One region of the Veillonella criceti genome, then DNA from elsewhere that is predicted to be linked to it. Evidence: a T-box and tRNA genes for the amino acid it is inferred to sense, from the RefSeq annotation. Region 1 holds a T-box; the other holds one or more tRNA genes.
The links. A T-box is a leader RNA that pairs with one kind of tRNA and senses whether it is charged. The one in region 1 lies ahead of ileS (isoleucine--tRNA ligase), so its partner is inferred to be a tRNA-Ile.
Positions count from the first base shown of each region.

Region 2: it encodes a tRNA-Ile, which carries the amino acid that the T-box ahead of ileS (isoleucine--tRNA ligase) is inferred to sense. The anticodon was not compared.

Region 1 is NZ_UHIO01000001.1:1,362,514-1,371,013, forward strand. It holds gene DYE54_RS06160 (ABC transporter ATP-binding protein) at 1-228, opposite strand, end outside; gene DYE54_RS06165 (FecCD family ABC transporter permease) at 238-1,341, opposite strand; gene DYE54_RS06170 (4Fe-4S binding protein) at 1,975-2,169, opposite strand; gene DYE54_RS06175 (HAD family hydrolase) at 2,193-3,149, opposite strand; gene ileS (isoleucine--tRNA ligase) at 3,378-6,209, opposite strand; T-box leader at 6,251-6,451, opposite strand; gene DYE54_RS06185 (MFS transporter) at 6,694-7,875, shown strand; gene DYE54_RS06190 (ArsR/SmtB family transcription factor) at 7,933-8,256, opposite strand; gene DYE54_RS06195 (DMT family transporter) at 8,383-8,500, opposite strand, start outside.
Region 2 is NZ_UHIO01000001.1:2,175,595-2,184,094, forward strand. It holds gene rny (ribonuclease Y) at 1-431, shown strand, start outside; gene dnaG (DNA primase) at 816-2,585, shown strand; gene rpoD (RNA polymerase sigma factor RpoD) at 2,613-3,776, shown strand; tRNA gene DYE54_RS09775 (tRNA-Ile) at 3,843-3,917, shown strand; gene DYE54_RS09780 (tRNA (adenine(22)-N(1))-methyltransferase) at 4,140-4,865, shown strand; gene DYE54_RS09785 (Nif3-like dinuclear metal center hexameric protein) at 4,865-6,100, shown strand; RNA gene rnpB (RNase P RNA component class A) at 6,189-6,537, shown strand; gene trxA (thioredoxin) at 6,675-7,001, shown strand; gene DYE54_RS09800 (hydrogenase small subunit) at 7,169-8,320, shown strand; gene DYE54_RS09805 (nickel-dependent hydrogenase large subunit) at 8,320-8,500, shown strand, end outside.

The sequences.
Region 1 (8,500 bases):
AGCCGCTTCTCGTAGAGGGATCTGCCCTAAGGGCGTTTCATCAAAATAAATTTCTCCCTGTTGCACAGGAATCACTCGATATAAATGTTTCAGCAAGGTCGATTTACCACAACCATTAGGCCCCATAAGACCTACGAACTTATTGGCTGGAATCGTAAGGGATAATTGATTTAAAATCTGCGCATCGCCAACACGATAAGTTAGGTTCGACACTGTGATTTGTTTCATAGGTACCTCCTAACCACCGAAATTACGACTTGAACCAAAAAGAAGCTTCATAAAAAGAGGCGCTCCCATGAGGGCCGTCAAAATACCAATAGGCAAATCACCAGCTGGCAATAACACACGGGATAACAAATCAGCTAATACTAAAAATATAGCGCCACCTAATGCTACTACGGGCAATAAACGTTTATGCCCAACGCCAACCAAAGCCCGTGACATATGAGGAATGACAAGTCCTACAAAGCCAATAATGCCACATTGTGAAACAAGTACACCCGTAAGTAAGGCCATACAAGCCATATAAATGTACCGTTTACGAGTGGCATTAATGCCTAAAGTCGTCGCCATCTCTTCACCTAACAAGAGCGCATCCAATGCCCTTACTTGCGATAAAAAATAAACGGTCATGCCACCTACGACAATAGACGGCCAAAATAACATTGACCACTTAGCATCAGCTAAGGACCCCATTGTCCAAAATGCCGCACTTTGCATGCCTTCTGCATCACCGGCCATATAAATAATAAAATTAGATAATGCTGTACATAATGCGCTTACTACGGCCCCTGCTAACACTAATTTTACGGTAGAAATACGGCGCCCCATACCAGCCAGCGCCATTACAGCTAGCGTGGCTATGATAGCACCACCAAAGGCCCAAACAGGGACGCCCACATTAGCAGCCCCTAATAAAAACCCTAGTAAAATGGCCATAACTGCACCCACTGAAGCGCCTGAAGCAATCCCCAAAATAAAAGGTTCCGCCAACGGGTTTTGTACAGCCGCTTGCATAACAGCGCCTGATAAGGCAAGGCCTGCACCGACTAATGCGGCTAATAGGACACGCGGTATACGAATATCCCATACAATATCAATCATCGCCGGACTCACGGTTTCAGGAATTGGCATATTCATTACTTTTCCACTAAGTATCGTCAACACATGGCCTGCCGATATAGTTACACTCCCTAATGCGATGGCTGCTATAATTGCGCATACTAAAAGGGCAGTCAGAACCGGTACGGCCCAACTGCCCCATATTTCAGAACGGTGCTTCGTAGCGGTCTGTAACTCTTGCAGGTGTTGTTGACGAGTTATGATTTCCACATCATTCATCAAATACCCTCATTTCGCTTATGACATAAAAACAGGTCAACAGTATACGCCTTTGATTTCATACGGCACATATTTTGGCTTACTATTAGAGCTTACTCAAGCTCTACTGAAATCATCACGCAGTGCTAACCTTATCGAAAGAGGCCAAATTCTTGGCTACAAATATTACATTGTCCTATGCTACTTAGCATACTTATATTTATATATTAGTAATTTAAAAATTGAGAAGTTTTTCTTCTATTTCCTAAAACATTTTATAGTAAATAATATTCACTGTCAATAAAACTCTAAAATTAAATCCTCTCTTAACAGTATATATTATCACATTTTTCAAGTTCTCCCTCTTATTTTATAGGATTTTTATATTCTATTTCCCAGTTTATATACAAGTTATATGAATTTTTATAAAAACTTTAAATATCTAACAATACTTATTTTACAACTTTTAAAAATATAATCCATTAAGACGCCAGTAGATCTAGCAACTTGCAATAGTATATTTTAACTATACAACTGACTGCTTACCAACTTTTACCAAACTGTATAGTATAGATATACAATTTAAAGTATTATTCCTATATACCCCTATTGTATTGATATAAAATATCAAAAGTAGCTAGTAGTTATTGATAATTATTTATCATCTACTAGTTGCTTTTTAATAGCCCCGACAGGACAAATCTCGTAACAATCACCACAGCCAATACAGCCTTCACCGATAAAAAATTGCTGTGGTTGTTCACAAATAATTTGCTCGGGACAGTCCATAGCACAAGCGCCACATTTTACGCAGCGCTTGCCATCAATAACAAATGTTACTATGCCCATATTTCTGAAGCCCCCCTAATATATTATAAGGCCTTCGTTGCTTCTAAAACCAACCGAATCATTTGAGCTACACCATCTTCATCATTAGTAGGTGCTAAAAATTTAGCCGTCGCTTTAGCTGTCGTTTCACCATTCATCATAGCAAACGATGTACCAGCATACGCAAGCATAGTTAAATCATTATTACTCTCCCCAATGGTCATTACTTCATCAGCAGTATATCCCAAAGACTCCGCTAAAGCAGCTACCGCACGGCCCTTACTAATTCCTGGTTGAACAAACTCTAGATTACCTTCGCTAGATTGAATGATTACAAATCGATTATCCGCTTTAAAATGATCTAAAATAGCCTTCTTCTTAGCTTCCGTACCATAAAATAACTGAATCTTTTCTAAATCCATACCCGTTTCTACAATATGGTCTCGTAAATTAGGAACCATGACGCGACTTTCTTTCATAAGTGGTACTAAATGTGGTGGTAGCGTGCTTGCAAATTCTAACATGCCTTCCGTTTCACCGTAAATATCTTTACCACTATACGCTTCAATATACACATCAAAAGGAGTTAACGCATCCAATAATCGTAAGCCCTCAGCATTACTGAATGACTCATGGAATACGGTTGTCGTTTCACCGCCATGCTGTTCTAAGACAAGAGCGCCATTACTGCAAATATAATGATGAATCTCAGGGATACGGTGAATCACTTCGCCCATTTCACCCCACGCACGGCCACTTGCTACAGCTACTGTCACACCAGCCACCATAGCTGCCTTTACAGCCGCCACCGTTTCATCACTAACATGCTTATGTATATCTACCAAGGTGCCATCTACATCGGATACCATCAACTTAATCGGCTTTTTTAATTGTAAATCACCTACTGTAGTGGGTAAACTTGCTTCTTTGCCTCGTTGCTCCGCCGCTTTAAACATAGCGGCTTGATCATCTATATTTACGGAATTTATTTTATCTGTCATAGTCATCTCCATTACTATATAAATACTATAAATACTTAAGGTACGCTATCACTATACGAATTTCCATCAAATCAACGAAATATGTCAATATAATTATTATATCATACAAAAAGGCTCCTCTTCCTGCAACATTTCTAAATCTTTGATCTAGATTTGAGCAAAAGAGGAGCCTAAAAAGGCTTCTTACTATCAACGCCTTTTCAGTAAGAAAAATCGTTTACAAGAATTTTATTTACCTAACACATCGGCACAACGATGACATAAGGTAGGATGTTCAGCATCTTGACCGACTGTATCACGATGAATCCAGCAGCGTTCACATTTTTCAAATTCACTTGGTTTTACAACTACACTCAAGTGACCTTCTTCTGTCGCCACAGCTTCAGCCGGTGCATTATTACGACCTTCTACAAGGTACGCTTCACTCACAATAAGAAGGGCTGCCAAGTCTTTCACTTGTGCTAACATTTCATAAGCAGCGCCATCAGCATAAACAGTGATAGCAGCATCTAACGAATGGCCGATAACTTTATCTTGACGAGCTGTTTCAAGCGCTTTAGTTAATTCACCACGAAGAGCTAACACTTGACTCCATTTTTCAGCTAAGGCAGCATCATAATGTGCTTCATTACCGATAGGCCAATCTTCAAGCATTACACTTTCACGCATACCGTCTTCTTTAGGCATATATTGCCATACTTCTTCAGCTGTAAAGGAAAGCACTGGTGCTACCATGCGAACTAAGGTAGTTACAATTTCATACATAGCGGTCTGCGCACTACGACGTGCTACAGAAGTTGCTTCTTCTGCATACATCGTATCTTTCAATACATCTAAGTAGAAAGAACTTAAATCAACAGTGCAGAAGTTATGAATTGTATGATATAAAATATGGAATTCATAGTTTTCATAGGCTTCCGTTACTTTACGACGAACTTCTTCTAAGCGAAGGAGCGCCCATTTATCAATTTCAGATAATTGATCATAGGAAACTTTGTCAGTATTTGGATTGAAGTCATCCAAATTACCAAGCAAGAAACGGAATGTGTTGCGAATCTTACGATAGACTTCAGATAACTGTTTTACGATATCTTTAGACAAACGTACATCGCCTTGATAATCAGCAGAGGATACCCAAAGGCGCATTACGTCAGCCCCATATACATCAATGATATCGGAAGGTGCCACTGTATTCCCTACGGATTTAGACATTTTACGCCCTTCACCATCTACTACGAAACCATGTGTTAATACTGAATTATAAGGGGCTTTACCTGTCGTTGCTACGCCAGTTAACAAGGATGAGTTAAACCAACCACGATGTTGGTCAGACCCTTCAAGATACATAGCACATGGCACATCAAGTCCTTCATTTTCAAGTACGCCAGACCAAGAAGAACCACTATCAAACCAAACGTCCATAATATCTGTTTCTTTACGGAATTCATCATGACCACAATGAGGGCATGTGAAACCATCTGGCAATAATTCTTTTTCCGTATGATTCCACCAAGCATCAGAGCCTTCTTTAGCTACCCATGCTTGCACAGATTTAATGGTATCATCATTGATAACATAATCACCACAAGATTTACAGTAGAATACAGGAATTGGCACACCCCAAACACGTTGACGAGATACACACCAATCACCACGGTCAGCAATCATATTATAGATACGATCATGGCCCCATTTAGGAATCCACTGTACTTGATTATCAATAACGTCGAGGGCTTCTTTACGATAGCCATCTACTGAAGAAAACCACTGTTCTGTAGCACGGTAGATAACAGGATTTTTACAACGCCAGCAATGTGCATATTGGTGGCGCAAGCTACCTTTATGAAGTAACGCACCATTATGCGCTACAATTTTTAAAATAGGCACTTCTGCATCATGAATTTCTTTGCCAGCCAAAGCTTCTTCCGTATCGCCATAGCGACCATTATCGACCGCACTTACATACGTACCAGTGGGATCCACAAAAGAAGTGATTTCAAAATCAACTTTGCCTGCTTTTTTATATGTCTGATATACACCAAAGTCTTCTTCACCATGAGCCGGTGCCGTATGAACACAACCTGTACCAGCTTCCAAAGTTACATGATCACCTAAGAATACAGGCACTTCACGTTCAATAAATGGATGTTTAAAGGTAGCCAATTCTAAATCAGCCCCAGAGAAGGTATTAAGAACTGTATATTCAGCCACTTGAGCATCTTTAAACGCATTCGCTACCAAATCAGTGGCCATCAAATAGTATTCATCACCCACTTGTACCCAAGAATATTCTAATTCTGGATTAACAGAAATCGCTTGTGATGCTGGTAATGTCCAAGGCGTTGTTGTCCAAATAACAGCATACGCTTTCTTTGTATCTACATCAGCTGGCAAAGTACGTTTTAACTCATTTACATAGGCGTACTTCACATAAATGGAGAAGGATTTCTTTTCTTTATATTCGATTTCAGCTTCTGCCAAGGCCGTTTCACAATGAGTACACCAATATACTGTTTTTAAACCTTTGTAAATATGGCCTCGTTTCGCCATTTCACCAAAGATACCAAGCTGTTTCACTTCAAATGCAGGTTTCAACGTCAAATACGGATCTTCAAAACGACCAAGTACCCCAAAACGAACAAAGTCTTTCTTTTGATCTTCTACACATTGTAATGCGTAATCTTTACATTTAGCACGTAAATCTAGCGGACTCATTTCATGACGATTAAGGCCTGTATTCTTGATAACAGCATGTTCAATTGGCAAACCATGTGTATCCCAACCAGGGATGTACGGTGTGTAATAGCCCTGCATCGTTTTATATTTCATAATAATATCTTTTAATGTTTTATTGAGGGCATGACCAATATGGAGTTTGCCGTTGGCATACGGAGGGCCATCATGTAACACAAATGGCTTGTTCCCTTTGCGCAACTCTAAGCGTTTTTCATAAATTTTGTTTTCTTCCCAATATTTTAAATATTCTGGTTCTCGTTTTGGTAAGTTGCCGCGCATTGGAAATTCTGTAGCAGGCAAATGTAATGTTTTACCGTAATCCATAATAAACTCTCCTCTCAACTAATAAAAAAAGCGTTCATCCCCGAAGGGACGAACGCTATAAGTCCGTGGTACCACCCTACTGACTCTATAATAGAGCCACTCACGCATATAACGGTGCTCACCGATAAATGTAACATTTATATGCTCCCAAGTGATTCGTCATCTCTTCATTCGCTGAACTCACACCATACATCAGCTCGCTGAGAACTACCCGAAATGACCGTCTTCGTCATCGCATTTCATATACAGTTATAGAAATAAGTCTTACTGTCATGGACAGTTGACCAACTCATAGTAACGTTTGTTATAGATAGAGTATAGAGAAGGGATTTCGTTTTGTCAAGTAACTTTATGATTATTAATACCATAAAGTCTTCTCTTTATTTGAATCCTGCATATTTTGTTAAAAAAGAGTATAATAAAATCATATTTTACGTTATGAATTATCTCTAAGACTTGCCATCAATCATAAAGGAGGACGCCTATGCCCGCCTGGTTACGCACGGACTATATTTGTTTCTTCGGTGCTTTTCTATCGGCCCTTGGCATGAGCCAATTAGCACCACTCTTACCACTTTATTTGCATGATATGGGCGTAACTGCCACCAACGAAGTCGCCTATTGGTCAGGCCTGGCTATGGGTGTGACCTATCTTATCGTAGCCTTTGTTTCCCCTTTTTGGGGGCGTCTCGCCGATCGACGGGGCCGTAAAATTTTATTATTGCGCTCTAGTTTTGGCATGATGCTATGTAATTTGTTAATCTGCTTTGTCCAAACACCAGAACAGCTTGTATTGATTCGATTTGTCCAAGGTCTCGTATCAGGCTTTTTCTCCGCGTCCGTTACACTCGTTGCTTCTGAAACGCCAGAAAACAAAACAGGCTGGGCGTTATCCGTTTTGGCGTCAGCTAACTTAGCTGGCTCACTCTTAGGGCCTCTGATTGGTGGTTATTTAGCCAGTACCTTCGGTATCCGCACTAGCTTTTTTGTCATTGCCTGTTTCTTAGGGGCGGCCTTTCTCCTCATTTTCTTTCTTGTTCACGAAACCTTTGAGCCACAACCTGATACGGTTCCTCATAGTTTCAAAGAATTACAGAATCAACTACCCCATCTCCATGAACTATTTATTATTGCTGCCTCTACCTTTATTTACGCTCTTTCTATGATGTCATTACAACCAATTATCACCGTATACTTAGATGAAATTATGCCTCCCCATACACCACACCTTGCGCTCATTGCCGGTGCTGTCTTTGCAGCTACGGGCTTTGCGCAAATGCTCAGCAGCTCCTATATGGGCAAATGGATTGACCGCATTGGTCCTCGTCGCATTCTTATTGGCTCACTGATTTATACAGCCGTCATGACCATTCCACAAGCCTATGTAACAACATCCTGGCAACTAGGCGTCTTACGATTTCTCACAGGACTAGGTCTTGCTGGTTTATTACCATCCCTAAATACCTATATTTCAACCCATTCACCTAAACATCTATCTGGGCAAGTCTTTTCCTATAACCAAACTACTCAATTTTTAGGTTATTTTATGGGATCTGTCGGCGGAGCCCTCTTTATGGGACAATTTGGTTTTACCGCCTTATTCTGGGGCACTGGTTTACTATTCTTATTTAACGCCATATGGGTATACACAAAATTAAAAGCCTAAATACTTCTCTAATTTTTAAAATTAGACTAAAAAACAGCCCTAGGGCTGTTTTTTTGCTTATAATTCTGTTCCAACATACGCCGCGAATGCCTCTATCGTTGCATTATTACGACGATAATACGTCCATTTACCATAACGAGCCGACTCCAATAATCCTGCTCGCTGCATCAAATCTAAATAATGTGATACTGCGGATTGTGAAATGCCTAACTTATCTTGAATACTCCCCACACAGACTCCTCCTTTAAATGAGTCGTCCTCAAGAACGTGAAGTCCTTGGGGTGGAAAATGTTTCGTTGGTTCTTTGAGCCATTGCAAGATTTTTAAGCGACTTTCATTAGATAAGACTTTAAAAATATCAAGTAATTGTTTATCATTCATAATTTTATTATATCTTTTTTTCTAGATATGTCAATCTATTTTATCGAAATTAATCAATATATTTTACCAAAACAAAACCCATCAAGTCATTCATGAACTGATGGGTTTAACCTATTTGCCCCTATTTTAATGATTGTGTTTCTCTCTTGCCAAGATAAATATAGTCGACAAAATCAACATAAAGCCAATAATATCACTGGTCATAAAGGCACTTCCTAAGACTAACCAGCTCAATACAGCCGCC
Region 2 (8,500 bases), 810 kb from region 1:
TTGAAGGCTCTCATGTACAAATTGGTATTGATGTAGCTAAAAAATACCATGAAAGCGTATTGGTACAGAATTGTATTGGTGCTCATCATGGGGATGAAGAATTTAAATCTGTTGAAGCTGTCTTGGTAGCCGCAGCGGACGCTATTTCAGCTGCTCGTCCAGGCGCTCGTCGTGAAACTCTTGAAAATTACTTGAAACGTTTGACTAAATTAGAGGAAATTGCCGAGTCCTTTGATGGTGTTGAAAAATGTTTCGCTATTCAAGCAGGTCGCGAAATCCGCGTAATGGTTAAACCAGATAAAGTGGATGAAGCAGAAGCCACATTATTAGTACGCGATATGGTTAAACGTATTGAGTCTGAATTGGAATATCCAGGTCAGATTAAAGTGGTTATCATTCGTGAAACTAGAGTTGTAGATTATGCTAAATAGTAGTTGCCGTTTATCTTTCGTGACTATTGGTGCATAAGAGCATAGTATATGAGTTTATTAACTACATATAGCTAGATGTTTTAAGAGTTTAATAAAAGACTACAATTGTAATCGCTTAGGCAAAGGTCATAAGGCGGTGGACAATTGTAGTCTTTTTTTATGTCTTGCAATTTAATAGTAAAAAGCAGTACAATAGATTTCCGTGTGAATATCATAAAAGATAATCAAAATTCGCGGACATGTATTTATTGTTGCAAAATCAGCATAAAAATTTTGCAGATTAAAAATAGAGATATTTGAAAAAATCTTCTTGACATAGCAGGAGAAATAATATCCTTTGTAGAAATATATATACAGAGAAATTTATTTATGGGATGTGAAGAGATGAGTAGACACTTTGATGCTGAATTAATTGAACAAATAAAAGACGCAAATGATATTGTGTCAGTGATTTCTGAGCATATAACACTAAAAAAGAAAGGTAAGAACTATTGGGGCTGTTGTCCCTTTCATAACGAAAAAACGCCTTCTTTTAGTGTGAACCCAGAAAAGGGCTTTTTTTATTGCTTTGGTTGTCATGAGTCTGGTAATTCAATAAGTTTTCTTATGAAGTATAATGGGGTGTCTTTTCCAGAAGCCATGGAGCAACTCGCTAATAGAGCTGGTATTGCTTTACCGGAGAAAGAATTGACTGTTGGTGAATTGAAACGTAAGGAACATCGTGATGAATTGTACCGTGTCAATCAATTAGCGGCGAAATTTTTTCACAATTGTTTGACACAAACTGAAATGGGAAAGCCGGGCCTTGAGTATTTACAAAGTAGAGGCCTATCTAAAGAAACGATTGAACGCTTTCAGCTTGGCTTTGCTCCCAATAATTGGGACAAATTATTTCGTTCGTTTCATGAGCGAGGCATTGATGAAAGAATTTTAATTGAATGCGGTTTATGTCGTAAGAATGATACGGGGCGGATTTATGATTATTTCCGCAATCGAGTTATGTTTCCCATATGCGATGGCAAGGGTAGAGTGGTTGCCTTTGGTGGTCGTGTGCTTGATGATAGTACCCCTAAATATTTAAACTCACCAGAATATGAATTATTTAATAAGGGTCATATGCTCTTTGCTTTTGACAAAGCGTACCGAACTATTCGGGAGAAAAAACAGGTCATTTTAGTAGAAGGGTATATGGATGTTATAGGTGCTCATAATCGTGGTGTTACTAATGTAGTGGCATCATTGGGGACGGCGTATACAAAAGATCAGGGACGATTATTGATTCGTCAAGCTGAAGAAGTTGTATTAGCCTATGATATGGATACTGCCGGGCAGAAAGCAGCGCGTCGAGCTATTGAGCTATTACAAGATACGGAATTTAAAGTGCGTGTGGTGGCTATGCCCGATGGCAAGGATCCAGATGATTATGTGCGCAACCATGGGCCAGAAGCTTTTTTAGAACTGGTAGCAAAAGCTGTTTCGCCATTTGAGTTTTACTTAAATAGCGCTTTAATTAGCCATGATAGTAATACGGCGAAAGGTAAAGAGGCAATTTTAGAGGAAGTCTTTCCTTTAATTAGTGTTACCAGTAATCAGATAGAACGAGAGAACTATCTGAAGGCACTGGCATTGCCTTTATGGCTTGATAATAGTACGATTTATCGTATGTTTAGACAGTATTTAACAAAAGGCGATATTAATTTGCCTGAGTCGACACCCGATACTGCAGTATCATCGACGACTATAGGTGAAGAAGATAGACTAGTAGCTATAGCTATAACGGATCCGTTAGCTTGGCAACGAGTACAGGCCTACTTACCGTTGGAGGATATAACCAATCCTTTGTATCAAGCTTTATTTAAAAAAGCAGGGGAACTTCTCAGTAAGTCAGGGGCGCTACAAGAAACAGCGTTGGAGGAAATGCTTACTGATGAAGAAAGAAGTGCTTACGGTCGCCTGATGGTTATAGGTGAAACGGAATTTAATGAAGCACAATTGGATGGCTATATACGCGCAGTGCGCTTGAAGTCATTACGAAATCAATATAAAACGCATAGTGTGTTAGCAGATCAGTTAAATCGGGCAGGGGATGCTCGGTTTATAGAAGAATTAAAGTTTTGTCAAGATTTGCAGGCATTAATCAAGGAATGGACTTGAGAAACTATGAAGGAAAGGAAGAGCATTGTGGCTAAGAAGCAAACTAAATCGCGGTTAGAAGAAATTATAGAACAATTACTAGCAAAAGGACGTAAAGCAGGAGCATTGACCAGTAAGGAAATTACGGATGCTCTTCACGAAGAAGTGGAACTTACGGCAGAACAGCTAGATGATATGTATGAAGTATTACAGAAGAGTAATATCGAGGTTATTACAGACGACGTAGAAGTAGCCGATGATGATGAGGATATCATTGAGGAAGACGAAGTCAGTGATGAAGTACGGGAAGCTAAAGAGGTTAGTCTAGACCTTAGTATTCCTGAAGGGGTTAATATTGATGACCCTGTGCGTATGTACTTGAAAGAAATTGGCCGTGTTCCCTTGTTATCGGCGGATGAGGAAATTTTATTAGCACAGCAAATTGAAGCGGGTGCTAAAGAAGATGCGTCCTATAAGGAAATGCGTGCTGGCGAAAAGGCTAAACAAAAATTGATTGATGCTAACTTACGTTTGGTAGTTAGTATTGCTAAACGTTATGTAGGGCGTGGTATGTTATTCTTGGATTTAATTCAAGAAGGTAACCTTGGTCTTATTAAAGCGGTTGATAAATTTGACTATACTAAAGGGTATAAGTTTTCTACTTATGCAACTTGGTGGATTCGTCAGGCTATTACACGGGCTATTGCCGACCAAGCGCGCACAATTCGTATTCCAGTTCATATGGTAGAAACAATTAATAAATTGATTCGTATTTCACGTCAATTATTACAAGATAAAGGCCGTGAACCATTGCCAGAAGAAATTGCAGAAGGTATGGGCATCAGTGTAGAGCGTGTTCGTGAAATTCAAAAAATTGCACAAGAACCAGTGTCTTTAGAAACACCTATTGGTGAAGAAGAAGACTCTCATTTGGGCGATTTTATTGAAGACCAAGATGCTATTGCGCCAGATGATGCTGCTAGTTATATCTTGTTAAAAGAGCAAATTGAAGATGTATTCTCTTGCTTGACGGAACGAGAACAGCAAGTTTTAGTGTTGCGCTTTGGTTTAAAAGATGGCAAACCACGGACATTAGAAGAGGTGGGTCAGCATTTTAATGTTACCCGTGAACGTATTCGTCAGATCGAAGGTAAGGCATTGACTAAACTTCGTAATCGAGGTAAACGAGATAAAATTAAAGACTTCTTATAATTTCATTGACGGCAATAAGTTATTTTGTGTATAATAATTTGGTGGAGTACTACGGTATTTCCCTATGGGCCTATAGCTCAGGGGTAGAGCAACCGGCTCATAACCGGTCGGTCCCTGGTTCGAACCCAGGTGGGCCCACCAACTTTTGTAAAAATAAACCGCTTATACAACGTGATAGTTGTATAAGCGGTTTTTAGTTATGGTAAAATAAATATGTGAATAAAAAGGTCCAATATGTTCAGTAAATATTTTAACGTATTTATTGTTCTTAAGGATATACTAATATATTTAAGAGTAGTTTTATGTTACATAGTGTCATGCTATGTAGTGTTATGTTACATAGTGTTATATAAAGGAGTCATTGTGACAATAAAAAAGCTAACGAACCGTTTAGAAGCGGTATTTACACTAATACCTAAAGCAATAGCTATTGCCGATATTGGTACAGATCATGGTTATTTAGCGGTTGAATTAATACAACGTGGTCGTGCTGATCGAGTGGTAGCGGGTGATGTGCACAAGGGGCCATTGGAGTCCGCTAAAGCATATGTAAAATCTAATGGACTGGAAGATCGAATTGATTGTCGTTTGGGCGACGGTTTGCAGGTTACTGAGTCTGGTGAATTGCAAGGAGCCGTACTTTGTGGCATGGGTGGTTTTCTCATGCGGGATATTATTGAAGCAGGCCCTGAACTATTAGATTTTTATGTATTACAGCCTCAAAATGGGCAAGCTGAATTGCGACAATTTTTAGTGAAAAAAGAGTATAAAATTGTAAAAGAAATTTTGGTAGAAGATATGGGCAAACTATATCAAGCACTATTAGCTGTTAAAATCGAACGATTACCTGAATATGTAAGTGACATAACCTTAAGTATGCAAGATGTATATGAAAAGTTACCATTAGATTCCTTACTTTGGTCAGTGGGCGCTTTATTAGCACAGGAACGCCCGCCATTATGGAGTAAGTATATAGAGCGACTTATTTATTTACGTCAGATTGCTTTAGATAATATGTCGAAAGAATTAGCAAATACAGAAAAGTATAAACTGTTGGAAAAAGAGATTGCAGAATTGGAGGTATTATGATGAATGAGATATTTGATGAAACGAATGAGCAAATTGTCATAGCAAAAGAACAAACAGATAATAAAAAACAAACAGTTGTAGCAAAAGAATCGTTAACTACAGTAAAAGAAGGGGGCGCCACAGTTAGCGTAAAGCAAATCGGTCACATTGTAGAGGCTTTGGCACCTACGCATTTAGCAGAATCTTGGGATAATGTAGGTCTTATGGTGGGACAACAACAGACCGAAGTGACAGGAATTTTAACAGCCCTTGATGTAACGGATGAAGTTGTGGAGGAAGCTATCGCTAAAGGCTGTAATTTAATTGTCAGTCATCATCCGCTAATTTTTAAAGGTCTAAAACAAGTAACGGATGATACCGCATTAGGGCGTTTAGTTTATAAATTAATTAGTCATAAGATAGCTGTTTATAGTGCGCATACGAACTTAGATATTGCTTCTGGTGGACTAAATGATTTAGCAGCGGCTCAAATTGGGCTAGGGCAAGTAACAGGCCTTGAAAAAGTCCATGAAGAAGGGCTGTATAAAATTGTTGTTTTTGTACCCACTACGCACACGGACGCTGTATTAAACGCTATGGGCGATGCAGGGGCTGGACATATTGGTAATTATAGTCACTGTACATTTCACAGTGAAGGAACTGGCACATTTTTACCTTTAGAAGGAACACATCCATATATTGGGGCTGTTGGTGAAATTACAAAAGTAGCCGAAAATCGGTTGGAAACGATTGTTCCTAAAGCTCAATTAGCTACTGTCCTTGACGCAATGAAAGAAGCTCATCCATATGAGGAAGTGGCCTATGAAGTATATCGATTAGCTGAGCCAGCACAGGTGGCAACAATTGGGCGCCTTGGTGTATTAGCTGATACTTTAAGCTGGGAAGCCTTTGTAGAATTAATAAAAGCTGCTTTTCCGCAAGGTCGTGCACGTTTTGGTGGCGCTAAAGTGGCGGCGATTACTAACGTTGCTCTTTGTACTGGCTCTGGTGCTGAATTTATAAAAGCTGCGGCTAAGGCTGGTGCACAGGCTTATGTGACAGGTGATGTGAAATATCATGATATGCAATTAGCTAAGGAATTGGGCATTTTGGTGGCTGATGTAGGGCATTTTGGTACGGAAGTAGGGGCGTCCTCTTTACTGGCTGCCCATATTGAAATGAAATTACGAGAACAGAGTATAACAACGATTCCTGTTCATATCAGTGAAACACAAAAAGACTTTTTCTTTGCATAATCGACATCCTTAGATGTGCTATCTGTTCATATTAATTTTGAGAAAAAGATAATTGACCTAATATCTTGTATCTGCTAGACTTTAAGTAGCAAGTATGAAAGGTGATTGCGAGCGTAAGTTCGAGGAAAGTCCGAGCTCCGCAGGGCAGGATGCCGGATAACGTCCGGCGTGGGTAACCATAGGGAATAGTGCCACAGAAAAGTAAACCGCCGCTTTAGCGGTAAGGGTGGAACGGTGTCGGTAAGAGCGCACCAGCAATGCAGTAATGTATTGGCTCGGTAAACCCCATCCGGAGCAAGGCCGAATAGGAAAGGGATAAGGGTGGCCCGCCTACCTTTCGGGTTGTGCCGCTTGAGCCTATAGGCAACTATAGGCCTAGAAAGATAATCACCACTGCGCAAGCAGAACAGAACTCGGCTTATTGATTGCTTGCTTAAAACCGCTCCTTGGGGCGGTTTTATTTTGTCTAGTCATTATCATTTAAAGAAAATGATTGATTTTTGACTAAACATTGTCGCCGTCATCATACAATTAAAAGTATACAAAGAGGATATGGTATAAGGAGGAATTAGTAATGGCAGTAACAAAAATTGAAAGTTTAGAAGCTTTGGAGACCCTGTTAAAAGACTCTTCAAAAGTTGTGGTAGCTGATTTTTGGGCTACCTGGTGCAAACCTTGCGAATTGATGAATCCTGAAATCGAAAAGTTAGCGGAAGATATGAAAGATGATCTTGATGTGGTAACCATTGATGTAGAAGCACTCAAAGACGTAGCTTTGAAATACAATATCCAGGGTATTCCGACATTGATTTGCTTTAAAAATGGTAAAGAAAAAGATCGCATTGCTGGGTATAAACCAGCTCCTATTGTAGAAGGGTTGATTCGCTCCATTATAAAATAAAGCGATAAAGTATATAGTTAACTTTCAAGAGTATAGCAAGTTTTTATGATATATTCTATAGAAATTAAAACCGTAACGTGTTATACTATCAATACTATTTAATAAAAGATTTATTTAATGTTTAACAAACGGACAGTAAAGTTATTGCAAGCAAGGGGGGTCCACCTGTGAAAGAAAAGACAAATAGTCTGTGGAAATTGTTCCAGGAACGTAAACTCAGTCGCCGCACATTTATGAAGACCTGTGTGGCTTTGACCGCCATTTTAGGCCTACCACCAACAGTATTGAATAAAGTTGTTGAGGCAGCCGATACGAAAGAGTTGCCAACAGTTATTTGGTTACATGGTCATGAGTGTACAGGTTGTGACGAATCGTTTATTCGTTCTACATCGCCATTTGCATCAGATGTGGTATTGAATATGATTGCTTTAGAATATGATGACACATTGGCTGCAGCAGCGGGGGCTCCTTTTGAAGCACATTTACATAAACTATTGACTGAAAAGAAAGGTCAATATGTATTAGCTGTTGAAGGTGGCGTACCTCTTGATGACAATGGTACCTATTGTATGGTAGGTGGTCGTCCTTTTGTTGATGTGTTAAAAGAATGCGCTGAAGGGGCTGCATTTATCATTGAATATGGTTCCTGTGCGGCTTGGGGCGGTGTACAGGCTGCGAAACCAAACCCTACGAATACTGTGTCAGTTTCGAGTGTCATTTCAGGTAAGAAAATTATTAAAGTACCTGGGTGTCCACCAATCCCAGAAGTTATGACGGGTGTGATTATGCATTATGCATTATTTGGTGAAATTCCACCACTTGATGTGGAAGGACGTCCAAAACAATTCTATGGTAATCGCATTCACGATACTTGTTATCGCCGACCATTTTTTGATTCGGGGCTCTTTGTTGAAAAGTTTGACGATGAAGGGGCTAAAGCTGGTTGGTGTTTATACAAGATGGGTTGCCGCGGTCCAGTTACTTACAATTCATGTGGTAACTTGCGCTGGTGGAACGGTTTATCCTATCCAATTCAATCTGGTTCTGGTTGTATTGGTTGTAGTGAAAAAGGCTTTTGGGATAATGACAACTTCCATCAACGATTACCTCAAGTTCAAGTGGCTAATACCATTACGACGGCTGATACGATTGGTACCATTGCAGGTTTAACTGCGTTTGGTGCTGTAGTAGCCCATGGTGGTGTTACCTTGGCTAAACATAAATATGATACGATTCAATTAGAAAAGAAATATCAAGAAGAGCTTGATGCGCAGAAGGCCGCTAAAGAACAGGCTAAGAATGAAGGAGGTAACCACTAATGAAACGTGTAGTTGTAGATCCGATCACTCGTATTGAAGGTCATTTACGAGTTGAAGTCAATGTTGATGAAGCAACGGGGAAAGTAGAAGACGCGTTATCCAGTGGTACGGCTTGGCGTGGTATTGAGTTAGTAGCAAAAGATCGTGATCCACGAGATGTGTGGGCGTTCGTACAACGTA